Regions from separate parts of the Mesorhizobium sp. B2-3-10 genome, predicted to be linked through region 1. Evidence: predicted binding sites of a transcription regulator. Region 1 holds the regulator's gene; each other region holds the start of a gene.
The links. The regulator PhoB, encoded in region 1, activates phosphate uptake and scavenging genes when phosphate is short. The targets are predictions, from matches to a motif close to TGTCATNNANCTGTCAT.

Region 1 (6,931 bases):
AAGTCGGCATTCGGATCGGCGCCGGAGCCCTTGATGAAGACGTAATTGCCCTCAGGCTTCACCTTGAACACTTCGCGGGCCTGCATGCGGCCAACTTCCTTGTTGTCGAAGGTCAGGTAGAAGACGTCCTTGTTCTCGATCAGGCGGTCATAGCCGACGACCGGAATGCCCTCGTCGAGCGCCTTCTGTACCGCCGGGCCGATGGCCGACGCGTCCTGCGCCAGGATGATCAGCGAATTGGCACCCTGCGAAATCAGGCTCTCGACATCGGTCAGCTGCTTGCCGGGATTGGACTGCGCATCGGCGGAAATGTACTTGTCGCCCGCGGCCTCGATCGCCTTCTTCATGGCCGCCTCGTCGGTCTTCCAGCGCTCCTCCTGGAAGTTGGACCACGACACGCCGATGACCTTGTCCTTTGCCTGCGCGACCGACGCCAGCGTCAGCGACATGGCGACACCCGCCAGAATGGCGACTGTGAATCTCTTCATGATATCCTCCCTGCGCCCGCGTGTGGCGCGACCAAACTGGCCCTAAGGCCGGCACAAAGGCCCTAATTTTTTCGAGCCTCGAAAAAACACTGGTCCATCGCCGGAACACTGTCAACATCGATTCTGACGGATTTTGAGGTGCCGGAAGCCTTTTTTCGAGCCCCGCAATAAATAAATGACAGCCCCAGCCGCTTCTGCCAGTATTCGACCCGTTGCCGGAGGTGTTCGAGGGGGCGTCAAGAACCGCGGCGACGGGGAGGGAAATCATGTCGGTCGGAATCCGCCACGACGATCTGCGCCGGCGCAACCGCGCAATGGTGATTGGAGCCGTGCGCCGGGGTGGCCAGCCCTCGCGCACCGAGATCGCCGCCACCACCGCCCTGAGCCACTCGACCATATCGGCGATATCAGCCGACCTGATCGGCGAAGGTATCCTGAGCGAAGGCAAGCCGAACGAGGCCGGCTCACTGAAACGCGGCCGGCCGCAGGTTGGCCTTGGTCTCAACCCCGAGGCCGCGGCGGTCATGACCGTGGTGCTGTCGCTGAATTTCCTCTCCGTCGCCGTCATCGACTACGCCGGCCAGGTGATATCGGAGGAGCAGCGCCGGCTGGACACGCTGACCATGTCCCGCGAGGCGCTGATCGGCGAATGCGTGGCCATCGTCCGCCGCCGCCTCGAAGATCCCGACCTCGACGTCGCCAGCATCGCCCGCATCGCGCTGGCGATCCAGGGTATCACCGACACCGAGGCGCGCGCCATGCTGTGGTCGCCGATCACGCCGCAGACGGACATTGCCTTCGCCGACATACTCGAAGCCGAATTCGGCATCCCCGCCACCATGGAGAACGACTGCAACATGATGGCTGTGGCGCTGCGCTGGCGCGACCCCGAGCGCTACCGCGACGACTTCATCGCCATCCTGCTCTCGCACGGCATCGGCATGGGGCTGGTGCTGAAGGGCGAGCTGTTCACCGGCACCCATTCCTCGGGCGGCGAGTTCGGCCACATGATCCATCGCCCCGGCGGCGCGCTCTGCCGCTGCGGGCGGCGCGGCTGCGTCGAGGCCTATGCCGGCAACTATGCCATCTGGCGTAATGCAGGACAGCTGGGTGAGGACGCCAAACCGGTCGACGTCAGCGACGCCGACATGCGCGCATTGGCGGCTACGGCGCGCGAAAGAGACGGACCGGAGCGCGAGGCCTATCGCAAGGCCGGCGAGGCGCTGGGCTATGGCCTTGGCAGCCTGTTCGCGCTGATCGATCCGGCGCCGGTTGCGATGGTCGGCGTCAGCGCCGCCGCCTTCGATCTGATCGAGCCGGCCTTGCGCGAGGCCATCGCCCAGACCGCCGGCGGCCAGCATTCGAAATCGATTTCCTTCGATACAGAGCCGAACGAATTGCCGCTGATCCGCGAGGGCTGCGCCATGCGCGCGCTCACCTTCGTCGACCAGGAGATTTTCGCGCCGGGCGTGCAGGTGAGATCCGGCAAGAACGTGGCCTGATCTCAATCCTCGCGGATTGCGTAGCCTGCGCCACGGATGGTGCGTATCACATCGGGCATGCGGCCATTGTTGACCGCCTTGCGCAGGCGGCCGACATGCACATCCACGGTGCGCTCGTCGATGTAGATCGTCTCGCCCCAGACATTGTCGAGCAACTGGCTGCGCGAGAACACGCGGCCGGGATGGCGCATCATGAATTCGAGTAGCCGGAACTCGGTCGGTCCGAGCCGGATCTCGCTCTTCTTGCGATAGACCCGGTGCGATTCGCGGTCGAGCACGATGTCGCCGACCTTGAGCACGCTGGACAGCACTTCCGGTTTGGCGCGGCGCAGCAGCGCCTTGACCCGGGCCATGAATTCCGGCGTCGAGAACGGCTTGACCAGATAGTCGTCGGCGCCGGTCGAGAGGCCGCGCACGCGATCGCTCTCCTCGCCGCGCGCCGTCAGCATGATGATCGGCAGTCGCTCCGTCTCGGGCCGCATGCGCAGGCGCCGACAGAGTTCGATGCCGGAAACCGCCGGCACCATCCAGTCGAGCACCAGCAGGTCGGGCACGTTTTCCTGGAGGCGTATCTCGGCTTCGTCGCCGCGTGTCACCACCTCGACCTGGTAACCCTCGGACTCCAGGTTGTAGCGGAGGAGCACGCCCAGCGGCTCCTCGTCCTCCACCACCATGATGCGTGGCGCGATCATCGATCGATCATCCCTGCCGTCAAGCCGCCGGCACCGACATCGCCGTCTCGTCCTGCTTCGGACGGTTGGCGGGCAGTTGCGTGCCGGTCAGCACATAATACGCATTCTCGGCGATGTTGGTCACATGGTCGCCGATGCGTTCGAGATTCTTGGCGCAGAACAAAAGATGCGTGCAAGCCGTGATGTTGCGGGGATCCTCCATCATGTAAGTCAGGAGTTCGCGGAAGACCGAAGTGTATTTGACGTCGATGCGTTCGTCGTCATTCCTGAGCTTGGCGAGGGCGGCGGCATCGCCGGCCGCATATTCCTCGACGACGCCCTGCACCTGGATCAGCACCAGCTGCGCCATGGAGTCGATGGAATGCGACAAGTCGCGCGGCGTGGCGGTGAGGCCTACCGAGCCGACGCGCTTGGCGATGTTCTTGGCAAGGTCGCCGATGCGTTCGAGATCGCCCGCCATGCGGATCGAGCCGACGACATGACGCAGATCGTCGGCCATCGGCTGGCGCTTGGCGATCAGGGTGATGGCGCGATCATCGAGTTCGCGCTGGCGCGCGTCCATGATGGCGTCGTCGGAGACGACGCGCTGTGCCAGCGCGTTGTCGGAATTCAGCAGCGCCTTGGTGGCGCCGCCGACCATCGTGCCGGCGAGATCGCCCATGTCGCTGATCAGCTTGCTGATCTGTCCGAGATCCTCGTCGAAGGCTGCGACTGTGTGTTCGGCCATGATCCTGGTCCTCGTATGCGTGAGATCAGCCGAAGCGGCCGGTGATGTAGTCCTGCGTGCGCTTCTCGCGAGGCGACGTGAAGATCTTCTCGGTCTTGTCGAATTCGACCAGCTCGCCCAGATACATGAAAGCCGTCTGCTTCGAGACGCGCGCGGCCTGCTGCATGTTGTGGGTGACGATGACGATCGTGTAGTCGGCCTGCAACTCGTCGATCAATTCCTCGATCTTGGCGGTCGACAATGGGTCGAGCGCCGAGGCCGGTTCGTCGAGCAGGATGACCTCCGGCTTGACCGCCACGGTGCGGGCGATGCAAAGCCGCTGCTGCTGGCCGCCCGACAGGCTGAGGCCGCTGGCATTGAGCTTGTCCTTGACCTCGTTCCACAGCGCGGCGCGTTTCAACGCCTGCTCGACACGGCCGTCCATCTCGGCCTTGCCGATCTTCTCATAGAGCCTGACGCCGAAGGCGATATTCTCATAGATCGACATCGGGAACGGCGTCGGCTTCTGGAACACCATGCCGATCTTGGTGCGCAACAGGTTGAGGTCCTGCGAGCGGTCGAGAACGTTCTGGCCGTCGAGCAGCACCTGACCCTCGGCGGTCTGCTTGGGGTAGAGCTCGTAGATGCGGTTGAAGACGCGCAGCAGCGTCGACTTTCCGCAACCCGACGGTCCGATGAAGGCCGTCACGCTGCGCTCGGGCAGCGACAAGGTGATGTCTTTCAGCGCCTTCGACTGGCCGTAGTAGAAATTGAGGTTCTTGACCTCGATCTTCGCCTTGGCGGCTGCCTCTGTCGCAATCGTCATGTCTGGAGACAACATCTGGCTCATTTGTCCTCTCTGCGTCCGGTCAGGCTGCGCGCAAAGATGCTGAGCGCGAGAACCGTCAATGTGATTATGAGTGCGCCGGTCCACGCCAGTTGCTGCCACTCCTCGTAAGGGCTGAGAGCGAACTGGAAGATGGTCACCGGCAGGCTGGCCATCGGCGCATTGAGATTGCTCGACCAGAACTGGTTGTTGAGCGCTGTGAAGAGTAGCGGCGCCGTCTCGCCGGAAATGCGGGCAATGGCCAGCAATATGCCGGTGACGATGCCGGACATCGCCGCGCGGTAGGCCACCGAACGGATCACCACCCAGCGCGGCGCGCCAATCGCCGTGCCGGCCTCGCGCAAAGCGTTCGGCACAAGGTTGAGCATGTCCTCGGTGGTACGCACCACGACGGGAATGACCAGGATGGCCAGTGCCACGGCACCGGCGATGGCCGAGAAATGCCCCATCGGCCGTACCATCAATTCGTAGACGAACAGGCCGATGATGATTGAGGGCGCCGACAGCAGGATGTCGTTGATAAAGCGCACCACGGTGGTGAGCTTCGAAAAGCGGCCATATTCGGCCATGTAGGTGCCGGCCAGCACGCCGATCGGCGTGCCGACGACGATGCCGATAATGGTCATCACGATGCTGCCGTAGATGGCGTTGAGCAGGCCACCGGCATCACCGGGCGGCGGGGTCATTTCCGTGAACACTGAGAGCGAAACGCCCGACAGGCCCTTATAGAGCAGCGCGCCGAGGATCAGCGCCAGCCAGGCAAGGCCGATGCCGGCGGCGATGACGCAGAGCGTCATCATCACGCCGTTCTTGCGCTTGCGGCTCTGGTGAAGCGATGCGGCTGTCGACATCGGTCAGACTCCGGTACGGGCATCGATGCGCATCAGCATGTAGCGGGCGACGGCAAGGATGAGGAAGGTGATGACGAACAGGATCAGGCCGAGCGCCACCAACGAGGAAGTGTAGAGATCGCCGACGGCTTCGGTGAATTCGTTGGCGATGGTTGCCGAGATCGTCGTTGCCGGCGCGAACAGCGAGGCGCTGATCCGGTGGGCGTTGCCGATGACGAAGGTGACCGCCATGGTTTCGCCGAGCGCGCGGCCGAGGCCGAGCATGACGCCGCCCATGATGCCTATGCGGGTGTAGGGGATGACGACGCGGCGTGTCACTTCCCAGGTCGTGCAGCCAATGCCGTAGGCGGACTCCTTCAGCACCGGCGGCACCGTGTCGAACACATCCTTGGTGATCGAGGTGATGAAGGGCAGCACCATGATGGCGAGGATCAGCGACGAGGTCAGCAGGCCGATGCCGTAGGGCGGACCGGCAAACAGGCTGCTAAGGCCGGGAATGCCATGGAACACGTTGATGATGAATGGTTGCACTGTCGTCTGCAGGAACGGTGCCAGCACGAACAGGCCCCAGATGCCATAGATGATCGACGGGATGCCGGCCAGCAGTTCCACGGCCATGCCGATCGGGCGCCGGAGCGGACGCGGGCAAAGCTCGGTGAGAAAAATGGCGATGCCGATACCGAGCGGCACAGCGATCAGAATGGCGATGGCCGAAGTGATGATGGTGCCATAGATCGGCGCCAGGGCGCCGAATTTCTCGGTGACGGGATTCCAGCTCTCGGTGGTCAGAAAGGAGAAGCCGAAGGTCGACAGTGCCTGCCAGGAACCGGCGAACAGCGAGATAGCGACGCCGCCGAGCAGCACCAGCACGAGAATGGCGGCGGCGCGGGTCAGCCCATGGAAGATCGAATCGGTCAACGCGAACCGTCTGACGGTGGCGTCGCGTGAACCTCGAATGGCTGGCAAGGCTTCGTGGGCAGCGCTCATGTCAAGCTCGGCTCTTTGTGTTGATTGAAAAGGAGCGCCGCGGGGCGGCGCTCCTCCAGAAAGATATTACTCGCCGGCGTAGACGGGCTTGCCGTCGGCCTTGATGTCGGCCTTCCACGAAGCCTTGATCAGGTCGACGACGCTATCGGGGATCGACACATAGTCGAGCGCCTTGGCGGTTTCCTTGCCGTCCTTGTAGGCCCAGGCAAAGAACTTGAGCGCTTCGCCGGTGGCCGCGGCATCGTCCGGGGTCTTGTGGATCAGCACCCAGGTCGAGGCAGCGATCGGCCAAGTGGCGTCGCCCGGCTCGTTGGTGATGATGACGTTGAAGTTCTTGGCGCCCTTGAAGTCGGCGTTCGAAGCAGCCGCGCCGAAGGATTCGAGCGACGGCTCGACGACCTTGCCGGCGGCGTTCAGCATCTTGGAGTAGGAGAGATTGTTCTGCTTGGCATAGGCATATTCGACATAGCCGATGCCGCCGTCGGTCTGCTTGACGGTGTTGGCAACGCCTTCGCTGCCCTTGGCGCCGACGCCGGTCGGCCATTCGACGGCCGTATCCGAGCCGACCTTGTCCTTCCAGTCGGGCGAGAGCTTCACGAGGTAGTCAGTGAAGTTGAAGGTCGTGCCCGAGCCGTCCGAACGATGAACGACGGCGATAGCGGTCGACGGCAGGGTGAGCGAGGGGTTCAGGGCCTTGATCGCGGCATCGTCCCAGGTGGTGATCGCGCCGAGATAGATCTGGGCCAGCGTCTTGCCGTCGAGGACGAGTTCGCCCGGCTTGATGCCCGTGAGGTTGACGATCGGCACGATGCCGCCCATCACCATCGGGAACTGCACGAGGCCGTTCTTTTCGAGATC
Region 2 (6,931 bases), 600 kb from region 1:
GGCAAATCCGCTCGGGCCGACATCGAGCAGCGGCGACAGGCCGAGCGTCACCACCGAAATGCCTTCCTCGCGAAAGCGGTCGACGGCGAATTTGGTCAGGCCGATCTCGGCATGCGGCGAGGCATCGATGTGCTTGCGCTTGAAGGCGGTGGTGTAGCCGATCACCTTGCCGTCGGCGAACATCGGATCGAAATCGAGCAAGGCGACGAGGTCGCCATCGGGGCCGTGCAGCACGAAACGGCGCATATCGGTGCCGAGCTGATCGTAAAACGGTCGGTTGAGGAAACCCATCTCCCATCGCTTGACGATACGGTCGCCGCGCCAGTTTTGAGACAGCCGGGAGATCTCGTCGAGGTGGATCGTGCGTTTGTCCTCCTCGAACGAAAAGCCCTTCTTCAGCAGCCAGCGCTCGGAATAACGCACCGTTTCGTTGCGCTTGCCGGAAAAGTCATGGTCGGGCAGAGCGAGGCGCGTGTCGATGCCCAGCCGGTTGATCTTGTAGCCAAGGCCGGCAAGGACCTGGGCGGTCTGTTCGCCGATCTGCACGAACCACGGGCCGCCAGCGCTCTCGACGAAGCGCCTGATGTAATCGGGCCGCCGATCCGGCGCCGCCACCGGATCGCCGAGCGCGAAATGATGCCTCATCTTGGTGCCGAAGGCGATGTAACCGTCGGCATCGCCAAAATAGGAAAGCTTGCTTTGCACGGCGGTGGAATAGGCGAGCGAGAAGTCGCCATGGCGGCGCACCAGCGCCAGCCGTTCGACATGCGTCAGCGCCCGGCGCTCGACCTTGGGCGAGGCTCCCTCAAGGAGGTTGTCGAAATAGATCCGCAAGGAGGGCATGGTCGAGATTCCGCGTGCCGTCCATGGCGCGACGTGTCCGACGACACGCAAGACGCGCCACGGCGTCTTGATTTTTCGCAGGGTAGCCGAAATCGGGTTGCCAGTTTCGAATGCCCGCGTCCGTGACGAGATCCGCCAGCCCCCGGACCTCGAATCAATCACTTTGCCGCGACCTGATTATCGCCGATGCCGCCGATATGCCATATAGGGCTGGATGTATTCGAACGGAAGCGGGTAATGCGCTCGATGTCGTGGTTTTGACGCGGTGCCGCGACCGGCTGTTTCCGATGGGCGGCGGAATGCTCCGGAAGCGAAGCCGCCTCGGCGCGGGACCATCGAAGATCGGCATCGAGTTGCCGTTCGGGTCCTGCGCGCGATCAAACTGTTACAGCGGCCTGCGAGCCTTCAGGGGCCGCCGCGAGCGCGAATGGGGTTCGAGAGTGAATGGCTGATACGACAAGCAGATCGATGGTGGAGCAGGCGGTGACGGTCGAGCCGGCGATCGTCGTTGGCGCCGGCGCCGCCGGGCTGGCCGTCGCGAGGGCCTTGATGAAGGCCGGCGTGGCGACGGCGATCCTGGAGAAGGAAAGCCGGCTGGCCGAGCCCTGGCGCCGGCGCCACGAGCAGCTGCACCTCAACACCCACCGCGATCTCTCGGCACTGCCTGGCCTTGCCTATCCCAAGGGCACCCCTGCCTTTCCGCACCGGGACGTCGTCATCCGCCATATGAACGATTTCCATGAGGCGAACCGTTTGCCGGTGGAGTTTGGCGTTTCCGTCGAGTCCATCACGTTCAGGGGCGATCACTGGGTCGTGCGAACCAGCGCCGGCTCGCGCCTGGCGCGCCATGTCGTTGTGGCCACCGGCCGCGACCGGGAACCCTTCACGCCGCAGTGGACGGGCATGCAGGCGTTCGCGGGCCGGATCATCCACTCGGCGGATTTTGGCGATGCCCAGGCCTATGCGGGCAAGAAGGTGCTGGTTGTGGGCGCCGGCAATTCGGGCTTCGACGCACTCAATCATCTGGCCGGTGTCGATACCGCCGCTGTCTGGCTGTCGGCCCGCAACGGCCCCGCCCTTTTGCCCAAGCGGGTCGGCAAGATCGCCGTGCACCGCCTCTCGCCGCTCATGGCGCGCCTGCCGCTGCGCGTCGCCGATGCGGTGATGGCGGTGACGCAGCGCCTGGTATTCGGCGATCTCACCAAATTCGGCGTGCCGCCCGCGCCCGCGGGCGGCGCCAGCCGCCTGACCTCGGACTATACCGCGATCGCCGCCGACGATGGCGCCGTCGATGCCATCAAATCGGGCAGGATCGTGGTGGTGCCCGGGGTACGGGAGTTCACCCGCGACGGCGTCATCCTGGCCGATGGCAGCCTGATCGCTCCCGACATCGTCATTGCGGCGACGGGCTACCGCACTGGGCTGGAGCGGATGGTCGGCAATCTCGGCGTGCTCGACGAGAAGGGCGTTCCGCTCTTCAACGGCGGCCAGGCCGATCCGAAACTGCCCGGCCTGTGGTTCACCGGCATGCGGCCGAGCATCCGCGGCTGCTTTGCCAATGCCGGCATATTGGCCAAGGCGATAGCTGCGCGGATCGCCGGCTCATCCCGCCCCTCCGGCGCCTCACGCTGAGCGACCGCATAGGACAACATTTGCCGTCGGCGTCACGCCGATTTCGGCTCCAGCCGCCGGAAACCGACAGCCTCGGTCAGCATCTCCTCGTCGACCATGCCGGCATTGTAGAGGGCCAGTAAGGTGAGCGCCAATTCACGCGCCTCGACGGATTCGGGATGCGCTTGCCGTCGGCGGCAGGCCTCGTCGAAGACACGTTGCAAGGTGGCCACTTCGTCAGGTTTGAGCAGGCCACGGTCGTAGATCGACTTGGGCATGGCGATGATCTCCTGATCACGATCTAGGGCGCCAAATGTAAATTGCCAATCTTTCCCGAGGCTTGAATATGATATCGCACAAAAGAGAGGCCCCGGATCGCCGGAGCCCCTCTCATTTTTGCCCGACCTCAGACGGCGATCTTGCCGCCACCCTGTTTGGTGATGGCGACCACCGCCGGCCGCACCGGCATGTCGGGCCTGAAATCGGGCCAGCGGGTCGACAGGTCCTCGTAATAGGAGGGCCGGCCGAACGCTTCCCAATCCTCGCCGCCGTCACCCGGATGCTGGACGGCGACAAAGGCGGTCTGGTCGTCCGGCGCAAACAGCGGGCCGCACATTTCGGCGCCGATCGGCACGCGGAAGAACAGCTTCGAGGTCGCCCGCGCCGATCCTTCCGTGTCCACCGCCCACAGGCCGTCGGTGCGGCCGGTGGCCTTCGGGCCCTGGCCATCGGTGGCGACCCACAGGCGCCCGGCCGAATCGACCGCGCAATTGTCGGGCATGCCGAACCAGCCATGGGCCGTCGTCGCGGTGGAGAAGGTGGCGCCGACGGCGGCCACCGATGGGTCGCCGCATTTCAGCAGCACTTCCCACTTGCCCTTGGTGGCGGCGAAATCGCCCTCGTCCTCGACGATTTCGATGATGTGGCCGAAGGCGTTTTCGGCACGCGGGTTGGCGGCGTCGACCTGATCGGCCTTGCGCTTGGAATTGTTGGTCAGCATGACATAGACCTTGCCGTTGCTGGCATTGGGCTGGATGTCTTCGGGCCGGTCCATCTTGGTGGCGCCAAGGAGGTCGGCGGCGCGACGTGTCTCGATCAGCACGTCGGCCTGGCCGGCAAAACCGTTTTCCGCCGTCAGCGGCCCCTGGCCGAACACGATCGGCATCCATTCGACCGAGCCGTTCTCCGCGAATTTGGCGACATGCAGCGTGCCGTCGTCGAGCAGATCCTTGTTGGCCGCGCGGTCGCCGGCGTTGAACATGCTCTTGGTGACGAACTTGTAGACATAGTCGAAGCGCTCGTCGTCGCCGAGATAGAAGACGACGCGGCCATCCTTGGCGACGATCGATTCGGCGCCCTCATGCTTGAAGCGGCCCATGGCGGTGCGCTTGCGCGGCACCGAGGCCGGGTCGTTGACATCGACCTCGACGATCCAGCCGAAGCGGTTGGGCTCGTTCGGCTCCTTGGCCAGGTTGAAACGGTCATAATGCGCGCCCCATTCATAGGCGCCTTCCGGAATGCCGAGGCGCTTGTAGTTGGCGGCCTCCCTGTGGCCCTCCGGCAGCTCGCCGGAGAAATAGCCATGGATGTTCTCCTCGGACATCACATAGGTGCCCCAGGGCGTGACCCCGCCGGCGCAATTGTTGATGGTGCCGAACACCTTGACGCCGGACGGGTCGGCATTGGTCTTGACGCGGTCATGGCCGGCAACCGGGCCCGACAGCGCCATTTCGGTGTTTGCGGTGATGCGGCGGTTGAGCTTGCCGTCGCGAACCACCCGCCATTTGCCGCCACCCTTGCGGATCTCGACGATGGTGCCGCCATGGGCGGCCATCTCGACATCGACCTGCTCTTTCGAGAGCGGCGCCACCTCGGCCGACTTCTTGCCGTCCTTCTCGACAATCTTGACGATGCCTGGGAACATCAGATGCGGGTTGGTGTATTCGTGGTTGACCACCAGCAAGCCATGTTCGGCCGAGCCATCGAGCGGGATGTAACCGACATAGTCGTTGTTGTAGCCGAACTGCCTGGCTTGGGCTTGCGCCGACTGCTTCGTCGGGTCGAATTCCGGCGAATCGGCAAACAGCGGATCGCCCCAGCGCAGCAAAACGTCGGCGTCGTAACCCGGCGCGACGTGGTGCTTGTCGTCGATACCGGCCTCCAGCTCGTCGAATTTGAACGCCGAGCCTTCCGCGGCGCGGGCATCGTCGGCGGCGATCATGGCCAGCGGGCTGACGGTGGCGGCGATCGCCGAAACGGCAAGCGAACCCTTGAGGAAGCCACGGCGCGAGAACCGCGCGGCGATGATCTCGCCCATGGTTCGGTTCTCGCTGGGATTGTTGGCCGGGCCTTCGTTTTCCTCGAGCAGGCTGGTGCGGAATCGGGCGTCGGGGGAGCGATGTTCGGTCATGGGAACCTCTGGTGGGTTTTGGCTGGAGCTTGTTGCCTGTTCGACCGCCTTACGTCAGGCCGATCACATTTTCGTGACATGGTATCTCCGCTGCCGCTCGCTCACGAGGCCGATTTTTCACGCCTCGACTGGGACTTTGGTCCAACCTTGCGCCTGCAAAGGTCCTGGTGGACAAACGCAACGGTCGGAGGGCGCTTCCGGTCACCACGTCTTTCGGCGATGTTGTTGCACTGCAACGTTGGGGTGGGCGCGCCGGCTCAATCGACGGAGGTCAGTATGCGTGGATCGATCACGGCCCGTTGTTGCCGTCTGGCTCTCAGATCGGCGGCCGTCCTGGCGCTGACCATCGCTCCCTATGGAATCGTCTTCCATGGCTTCGTGCCTGGAATCGATGCCGCGACCGCACATGCCGACAAGGGTGGGAACGGCGGTGGCGGTGGCAACGGCGGTGGGAATGGCGGTGGCGGCAACAGCGGCAACGGAGGAAACAGCGGCAACGGCAATAGCGGTAACAGCGGCGGCGGGAATAGCGGAAAGGGCAAGGGCCAGGGCAACCAGAGCACAAGCCATGTCAACGCCACGACCGGCGACACGGTCGACGTGGACGGCAGCAACATTACAGTTCAGCACCCTGACGGCTTGACGGAAACGATCGAGAACGGCCGTTTCAGCATGAAGGATAAGCTCGGCCGCACGATCGTCGATCGCCGCGCCACACCGGCCGACGCCAGCCGTCTCAAGGCTCTTTGAATTTCGGCCCTATGAATTTCGGCCTTGTGAAGCTGGTCAACAGGCAACGACCGGCCTCACACGTCACCTCCGCCGCCCCCCGGCGGAGGTGACCTCGTTTCGCGGCGTTCCGCGATGGCTACGAACGGTCGCGGTCGCGAAACTCGCGCATGATGAGGGCCGCTTCAGTACGGTTTCGCACGCTGAGTTTCGACAGCACCCCCGTCATGTGATGCTTGACGGTCTTCTCCTGCAGCTCCAGGCGCAAGGCGACTTCCTTGTTGCTCAGTCCCTCCGCCACCAGCCGCAGTATTTCGGTCTGCCGGCCGGTGAGTTGCCGCAGCCGGTCCGCCACGCCGTTGGCGGGCTGCAAGGACTGCACGTCGGAAAGCAGCCGGGCCGACAGCATCGGCGAAAGATAGCTTTCGCCGGCCGCCACGTTGCGCAGGATATCGGCAAGCGCGCGCGATCCGACGCCTTTGAGGACATAGCCGAGCACCCCGGCGTTCAAGGCCTTGGTCACATCGGCATTCGCCTCAGAAACGGTCAGCATGACGATCTTCTGGGCGGGATGGTCGGCAAGGATGCTGGCAACCGCGGCCAGGCCGCCGCCCGGCATGGAAATGTCGATGAGCAATATGTCGGGCTGCATGGTCGAGGCGATGCGCTCCGCGTCCTGCGCGGTCGCGCCTTCGCCGACCATCTCGAAGCCGCCGATCTCCGACAGGCTGCGCGTCACGCCTTCGCGGAACAGCGGATGATCGTCGACGATGGCAATGCGGATGGCGCCGATCATGCTTGCTCCTCGACCGAAAGACGGATCACCAGCTTCGTGCCTTTCGGCCCTGACAGGGTTTCAAATTGGCCGCCAATGCTTTCAACCCGCTCCCTGAGGCCGGCAAGGCCCAGCCCCTCGGCCCGCGCCGGATCGAAGCCCGGTCCGCCATCCGATACTTCAACGAAAAGCCTACCATTTTTCATGCCTGCACGCACCGCCTGATCCTTGCCCCGCCCGTGGCGGTAGGCATTGTTCAGCCCCTCCTGCACGAAGCGATAGATGCTGATCTTCTCAGAAGCGCCGGGCTCCGGCAAATGTTTCGGCATCGTAAGCGTCACCGATGTGCCCGTCCGGCGCTCATGTTCCTCGACGGCCAGCCGCAACACGTCCGCCGCCGCCGCCGTTTCTATCTGCGGCAGGACCAGGCCGGTGCAGATGCCGCGTATCTCGCGCATCGCATCCTCCAGCGTCTTGCGGATCATGGCGACCTCGGTCGAGCGGCCTTCGCTGCCATGCCCGTCGCCGGTAAACACCGGACTGTCCATGCGCAGCGCGGCCAG
Region 3 (6,931 bases), on a different contig from region 1:
GTTCCAGTAGATGCCGACATTGATGAACGAAAGCACGTAGCACAGGAAGACCGGCCACTGCGGCAGCAGCGCCGAAAAATCCTCGCCTTCCGGTACCTTCAAGTCCAGCACCATGATGGTGATGATGATCGCCACCACGCCGTCGGTGAATGCCTCGACCCTGCCCTTGCCCATGATCACCACCTCGGTCCGCGACGAATTGCCGAAAGATAGTAAATCGTTAGCGGATGTTGGCATGCCGATAAACGGCGTACGCAAAATTCCTCAACTATATCAGGGGAAACTTCCACCCGGATCGGTGATCGTGGTGATTGGCCTTGGTAACTTGTTGACTTTTCCCTGCCCAGCCTCTCCCCTTGCGACGCAGTCCCGGCCGAAGCAGTCGAACGGCCGGCGCTCGATGGAGGGACTGATGAGATTTCGATTTCTGCTTGCGATAGCGACCATTCTGGCCGCCGTCTTCGGGACGTCCGCCGCGGCCTTCGCCTACGGCGCCCACACGACGACGAGCCTCAACGTGCGTACCGGACCTGGCGCGGGATACGCGAAGGTCGGGACGTTGCCGGCCGGTCTCAGGGTCGACGTGACCGGCTGTCAGCCGGGCTGGTGCAGGATCCATGGCGGCGGTGTCAGCGGCTGGGCCAGTTCCGGCTATCTCTCGCGGACCCAAGTCGTGCATCCGCCGGTTATCATCGTGCGCCCGCCGCATCGGCCGCCGCACTGGCATCATCGGCCCCATCACCGTCCTCCCCACCACCGCCCGCCGCACAAGCCGCGTCCCGGCAAGTGCAAGATCGCACCTGGTTTCTCCTGCAAGTAGGCCCGGTTTTTTCTGCAAACAGGACTGATTGCGCCTAGTACGGCAAGGGTGCCGTGATGGATCGGGGCCGCTGGCCCCGATCCATTTTTTTGCGATCATCGGCTTGCTGGCCGGGCAACGCCAGCGTGGTGTCAGGAGCATGGCCGTCGACCGGAACGTCGGCGGTGAGGACGCGTTAACGTCGCGACCCCTGAACCTGGTGACGAGGTTGGCCATGGCCTTTCGCGATCTGACGCAAACTCAGAACGAAGCCGGCAGCGACGTCCTCGCGATCCCGACTGTCGCGGCGATGATCGCGGTGCTGTTTGCCGGCAGCACGGTGCTGACGCCTCTCTATATCGTCTACAAGCAGCAATTCGGCTTTTCGCAAATCACCTTGACGCTGATCTACGCGGTCTATGTCGTCGGCAATCTCGGCGCCCTGCTGGTGTTCGGCAGCGTTTCGGATGTCGTCGGGCGCCGGCCGGCGGCGCTTGCAGCCATGATCGTCGCCGTCATCAGCGCGGTTGTGTTCCTGTTTGCCGGCAATGTCGCGTCGCTCGATGTTGCGCGGATCCTGAGCGGACTTGGCATCGGCGTGGGCGCCGGGACGGGAACCGCGTGGATCGCCGAGCTTCTTCCAGAGGCCGGCAGGTCGCGCGCCAGCGTCATCGCCACCAGCACCAACTTTCTCGGCCTCGGTTTCGGGGCGCTTGTTTCGGGGCTGCTGGCCCAATACGAGCCGTGGCCATTGCGTCTGGTCTTCATTGTCTACCTGGCGACGCTCGCGGTGGTGACGATCATGGTCTGGCGCACGCGCGAAACGGTGATGAAGCCAGGCGGCCTTGGCAAGGTCTCCATGCGGCCGCGGCTTTCCGTGCCGGCGCAGATCCGTTCGCGCTTCGTGGCGCCGGCGGTGACCGGCTTTGGCGCGATGGCGCTGGTCGGCTTCTATGCGGCGGTGGCGCCGAGCATCCTGGCGCAGCAACTGCATGAGGCCAACCACGCCGTGGCCGGTGCGCTGTTCTTCGAACTGGCGATGGTCGCGGCAATCAGCATCGTGGCGCTGGCGCGGATGGGGAGCAGCAAGGCGATGCTGGCCGCGCTGGCCTTGATGATCCCAAGCACCATGCTTGTGGTGGCGGCGCAGATGCTGGCCTCGATGGCGCTGATGATCGCGGCGACGGCCTGCTGCGGCGTGGCGGCAGCGCTCGGCTATCGCGGCGGCCTGCAAGTGGTGAACGAGATCGCGCCGCGAGATCGCCGCGCCGAGGTCGTGTCCAGTTTCTTCGTCTGCTGCTTTGTCGGCAACGCCTTGCCTGTCATCGGCATCGGCGTCGTGTCGACCTATGCCAGTGCTGTCGCCGCGAGCCTGGCCTTCGCGGCCATGATCATCGCGTTCGCGCTGGTGGCGCTCGCCTTCGGGCTCGGACAGAGGCGCTGAGACCGCCGCGCCAGCCCGGCAAGGCACCTCGACAAGGCACGCCGGCAAGACAGGCCGGCATCAGCCGTTCGGCGTTTCAGGCGCCATGTTCGCGCGCTGGCGCGGCACGCCAAGCCCGGTGTCGGGCGGTTCGCCGGCAGCCGGCCTGTTCTCGATCATGTGCAAGCTGCGCCAGCCGCCAAAGCGGTAGTAGATCGCGGCCAGGATCAGAGACGTGATCGAACCGGCCGGAAAACTCCACCACAGCGCCTCCTCGCCGATCACGCCACGCATGTAATAGGCAAAGCCGGTGCGCACGACGAGCACCGAGATCACCAGGATGATCAGCGGCGGCATCACGGCACCCGTGGCGCGCACCGTGGCGAACAGCACGATGGTGATGCCGAACAGGATGAACGACCAGGACGCGGCCGTGTTGATATGGGCGGCGATATCGATCGCCGCGCTGTCGCTGCTCAGGAACAGGCTCAGGATCGAACGGTCGAAGACCCATAGCAGCGCGACGAGGGCGCCGGTCAGGACAAGGTTGAAACCGACGCCGGAGGCGGCGATGCGGCCGATCCGGTCCCAGCGACCGGCGCCGACATTCTGCGCCGCCATGGAAGAGACCGCGGCGCCGATGGCGAGCGCCGGCATCTGGATGTAGGTCCAGAGCTGCGCGGCGATACCGTAGGCGGCGGCGACCTGCGAACCGTAGGAATTGACGATGCCCATCACCGTCAGGGCCGCCGCCGAGATGACGATCATCTGCAGGCCCATCGGCACGCCCTTGAAGACGACGATGCGCAGCAGCGCCGCATCCGGGCGCAGCAGGACGAGATTGGCGCCGGCCAGCCGCAACGGATGCTTGCGCACGTAGAGCACGACGAGGATGGCGACGACGCTCACGGTCTGGCCGATCAGGGTCGAGGTGGCGGAACCGGCGATGCCGAGTTCAGGAAACGGGCCGATGCCGCGGATGAGCAGGGGATTGAGCACGATGTCGAGCACGACCGCCAGCGCCATGAAGATGAAGGGGGTGCGTGAATCGCCCGCACCGCGCAGCACGGTCATGACGAAGGACAGAAGGTTCATCATCGGCACGGCGACGAAGATGATGCGCAGGTAGGAGCGTGCGAGCGGCAAGGCGTCGGCCGGCGTGCCGAGCGCGCCCAGGATGGCGTCGACCCAGATCCAGCCGCAGACCGCGAACATCACTGAAACGAGGAAGAAGAAGGTGGCGCTGGTGCCGACGATGCGGCGCGCCTCGGGCAGGTCGCGGGCGCCGACCGACTGCGCCACCAGGATTGTGGCCGCCATGCCGATGCCGAACACCGTGCCGAGGATCAGGAACAGGACGAGGTTGGCGTTGGATGTCGCGGTCAGCGCCGACTCGCCGAGGAAGCGGCCCACCCAGACGGCGTTGACCGAGCCGTTCAGCGATTGCAGCACGTTGGAGCCGAGCACCGGCAAGGCGAAGAGCAGCAGCGTGCGCGGGATCGGGCCGCTGGTCAGGTCGCCGGTACGCCGGCGTGCGGGCATTTTTTCGTCCATGGCGGCCAACCTGGCAAATGTGACTCTGGCCCGCGACGATACCGCAGGCCGGACCGAGATGCACCCTGCGCCGAGGCGCAGTGACCGTCGATCGGTCAGGCTCGCCGGAACGGAATTCGATCGGCAAGAACGCGTCGTCCGGCTGCGTGCGCTTATGAACCAGGACGTCATCGACCTCCCGCTCAGGTCTTCGTGCGGCCCAACCTGTCGGCCGCCGGCAAGATCATCGCCGTGTCGAGCAGGACGGCCGAGCCGATCGATGCCGGTGTGCCGAAGGACGCGGAATTCCTGAAGTAGGCCTTCACGACCTGCACAGGCGGACGCGCCAGGCGCGCCCGCTTGAGCAGTGATCCTTACTTCTTGCCGGGACCCGGCAGCGTGACCTGATAGACCAGGAACATGGTGTCGACATCGGCGCCGTCATCGGCCTTGTAAGGCGCGCCGACCTGGAAGCCGTCCTGGGCGAGGAAGTCATTGTCGTTGCCGACGAACAGGAAATAGTCGTCGGGCAGCTTCGGATCGAGGACGCTGGCCAACGACATGGCTTCCCACTTCTCCGAAAGCTCGTTGTGGTCCTTCGCGCCGCCATTGTGCAGGCCGAAGTGGCCAAGCGCGGTGGCGTCGTTGATGTCGATGAACGGCGTCAGCTTGGCCGGCGTCACCGAGGGATCAAGCACGCCCTTGGGGGCGACCGGCTTGTCGGCCGCATCGAAGGCGCCGCCCGCGATGTCGGTCGCGCCGGAGACGTCGACGATGTTGATCTGGCGGTAGAGCGAAGCGTCACCCTTCTTCAGGCCCTGGCCGTTGCCGCTGTCGCGCGCCAGCATCAGGAAGGATGTGTCCGAAAGCGCCACGATCTCGCTCTGCGCGGCGATTTTGGTCTTGCCCTTGGCATCCTTGAACACCGGCAGCGGCACGACATATTCATGCGCGAGCTTCAGATGGGCGAGGTCGGAAGCATCGTAGACCAGCGCCCGCGTGTTCTGCCGTGTCGAGGGTGAATCGCCGCCATCCTGCCGGGGCGCCGACTGCAGCACGGCGATCAGGAACTTGCCGTCCGGCGTCATCGCCATGCCTTCGAGGCCCTGGTTGTTCTGGCGCCCGGTTTCGGGATCCTTCGGATCAGGGTCGGTGGCGCCCGGCCCGGGATTGTCGGAGGAGAAGTTCGGCGCTCCCTTGCGCATCGGCACGAGAGCCGCCGGCGGCTGGGTCGCCGACATCAGGCGGCCTTGCGCGGAGAACCTGTAGATGTTTGGGCCGTACTCGTCGGAGATGAACATCGAGCCGTCCGGCAGCCGTACGATGGCTTCATTGTCGAGCGCGAGCTTGCCATTGGTGGCGACGGGCAGCATGGGCATGTCGCCGGCCGCGGCGCGTACGTCCGACAGCGGATCGAGGCCGGTGGCATCGGCGCCCTTGTCGTCGGTGAGAAGCATGGTGTCGGCAAGCGTCGCCTTGACGCCCGTCTGCTCCTGGCCGGCTGCGGGAGCAGCGCCCGGCGCGACAGGCGTGAACTCGATGGTGATGGTGTTGAGGCGCGGCCGGTAGTCGGTCGTGCCGGCGACATTGTAGCCCCGGTCGGGCAGTAGCCAGAGCGATCCCTTGTAGGTGCCGGCATCATGCGTCCAGCCCGAAATGTCGATCGCCATGCCCGAGCCTGAGCCGAAGGTCTCGCCGAACTTGTCGCGCTGGTCGGCCGGGATACGGCCGACGCCGACAAGGCCCTTGTTGATATAGGCCACGCCATCGGCAAGCGCCGGGGTGAGGGCGGTGAACAAGGCCAGCGCGACGCCGAGCGAGGCGGTTCGGTACAGGTGTTTCATGGACAATCCTCTTTATGACGAAGCACGCCGGAGCGGCCGAAGGAAAAATGAAAAAGAGGTGCCGCATCGATGATGCCGCGCGTGCCTCCCCGAAAGCGATCTAAGGCGTCAACATGATGCTTGCGTGACAGTGCGCCATACGGGTCCGCCGGTCTCTCCATGTGCAGATAAAAACCAGGAGAGCGGGAATTGGTGACCGCCCATGGAGCGTCTCTGGCGTAATAGACACTTATGTCTAGTACGGATATGATGCCGGCTTCGAACTGACCGCCGAGCGGAGGCCTTGAAGCCGCACTATCGCGCAGTGGTTATCGGGGGCGGCTTTGTCGGCGCCTCGGGTGGATTTGGCTACCACGATCGGCAAGAGCGTCGCGCTGGCGTTGGTGGACGACGATTTCGCCGGGGAGGGGATGGCGCTTTGCGTGCACATTGTCGGCGTCGAACGGACGGCGCGGGTCATCGCGGCTTCGCCCTACGGTCCCCAGGGCAGGGCGATGCGGCAATGAGGAGGAGTTTCTGATGGTCGATGACGCTGCACGGGATACCAGGCGCGAACGCCGGCGCGGACGCATGGGCGAGGCAGGCAGCGAATCAAGCCGTAAGCCCAATTACCGGTCGCTGAAGAACCCATTCCTGCCGCAGCCGATCTTTTCCGACGACCAGGTGGCGTCGATCCACGGCACGGCGCTGCGCGTGCTGGAAGAATTGGGCATCAAGGTGCTGCTGCCCGAGGCGCGCGAGGTGCTCGCCCGCGCCGGCGCCCTGGTCGACCCCGACACCGATATGGTGCGCATCGGTCGCGACATGGTGGCGGCAGCCTTAGCCTCGGCGCCGCGATCGATCCACGCTTATGCCGGAGCGCGCGATCGCGACCTGTCGCTCGAACTGGGCTCGATGACATTCCTGGCGGGCTCCGGCGCGCCCAATGTCACCGATCTCGAGCGCGGCCGGCGGCCCGGGACGCTGGTCGCCTTCGAGGAGTTGATCAAGCTGGTGCAGCATTTCGACGTCTTGCACATGCTGGGGCCGTGCATCGAACCGCAGGACATCGACAATCGTTTCCGCCACTATGCCGTCAACCGGGCGCAGCTGACTCTGTCGGACAAATTTCCGTTCGTGTTCGCGCGTGGCACGCCGCAGGTCGATGACAGTTTCGAGATGATCAGGCTGGCGCGCGGGCTGTCCGAGGACGAGTTCCGCTCGGGCGCGCATTGCTACACCGTCATCAACACCAACTCGCCGCGCCAGCTCGACATTCCGATGGCGCAAGGCATCATCGATTTCGCCAAGGCGGGCCAGGTCCTGATCGTCACGCCGTTCTGCCTGGCGGGT

Region 2: a site for PhoB is predicted at 4,927-4,943, ahead of FJ943_RS02015 (PhoX family phosphatase). Genes of this name have one in related genera too.
Region 3: a site for PhoB is predicted at 5,713-5,729, ahead of FJ943_RS25905 (esterase-like activity of phytase family protein). Genes of this name have one in related genera too.

Annotation. Positions count from the first base shown of each region.
Region 1 is NZ_VFVT01000001.1:998,006-1,004,936, reverse strand. It holds gene xylF (D-xylose ABC transporter substrate-binding protein) at 1-488, opposite strand, end outside; gene FJ943_RS05115 (ROK family protein) at 755-1,990, shown strand; gene phoB (phosphate regulon transcriptional regulator PhoB) at 1,993-2,682, opposite strand; gene phoU (phosphate signaling complex protein PhoU) at 2,702-3,409, opposite strand; gene pstB (phosphate ABC transporter ATP-binding protein PstB) at 3,435-4,238, opposite strand; gene pstA (phosphate ABC transporter permease PstA) at 4,235-5,086, opposite strand; gene pstC (phosphate ABC transporter permease subunit PstC) at 5,090-6,073, opposite strand; gene pstS (phosphate ABC transporter substrate-binding protein PstS) at 6,140-6,931, opposite strand, start outside.
Region 2 is NZ_VFVT01000001.1:395,188-402,118, forward strand. It holds gene FJ943_RS02000 (phosphatidylglycerol lysyltransferase domain-containing protein) at 1-843, opposite strand, end outside; gene FJ943_RS02005 (NAD(P)/FAD-dependent oxidoreductase) at 1,288-2,475, shown strand; gene FJ943_RS02010 (hypothetical protein) at 2,508-2,732, opposite strand; gene FJ943_RS02015 (PhoX family phosphatase) at 2,861-4,864, opposite strand; gene FJ943_RS02020 (hypothetical protein) at 5,141-5,614, shown strand; gene FJ943_RS02025 (response regulator transcription factor) at 5,733-6,389, opposite strand; gene FJ943_RS02030 (sensor histidine kinase) at 6,386-6,931, opposite strand, start outside.
Region 3 is NZ_VFVT01000010.1:165,661-172,591, forward strand. It holds gene FJ943_RS25880 (TMEM175 family protein) at 1-174, opposite strand, end outside; gene FJ943_RS25885 (SH3 domain-containing protein) at 413-820, shown strand; gene FJ943_RS25890 (MFS transporter) at 1,035-2,243, shown strand; gene FJ943_RS25895 (MATE family efflux transporter) at 2,304-3,764, opposite strand; gene FJ943_RS25905 (esterase-like activity of phytase family protein) at 4,130-5,599, opposite strand; partial or broken gene FJ943_RS25910 (glycine cleavage T C-terminal barrel domain-containing protein) at 5,934-6,105, shown strand; gene FJ943_RS25915 (trimethylamine methyltransferase family protein) at 6,119-6,931, shown strand, end outside.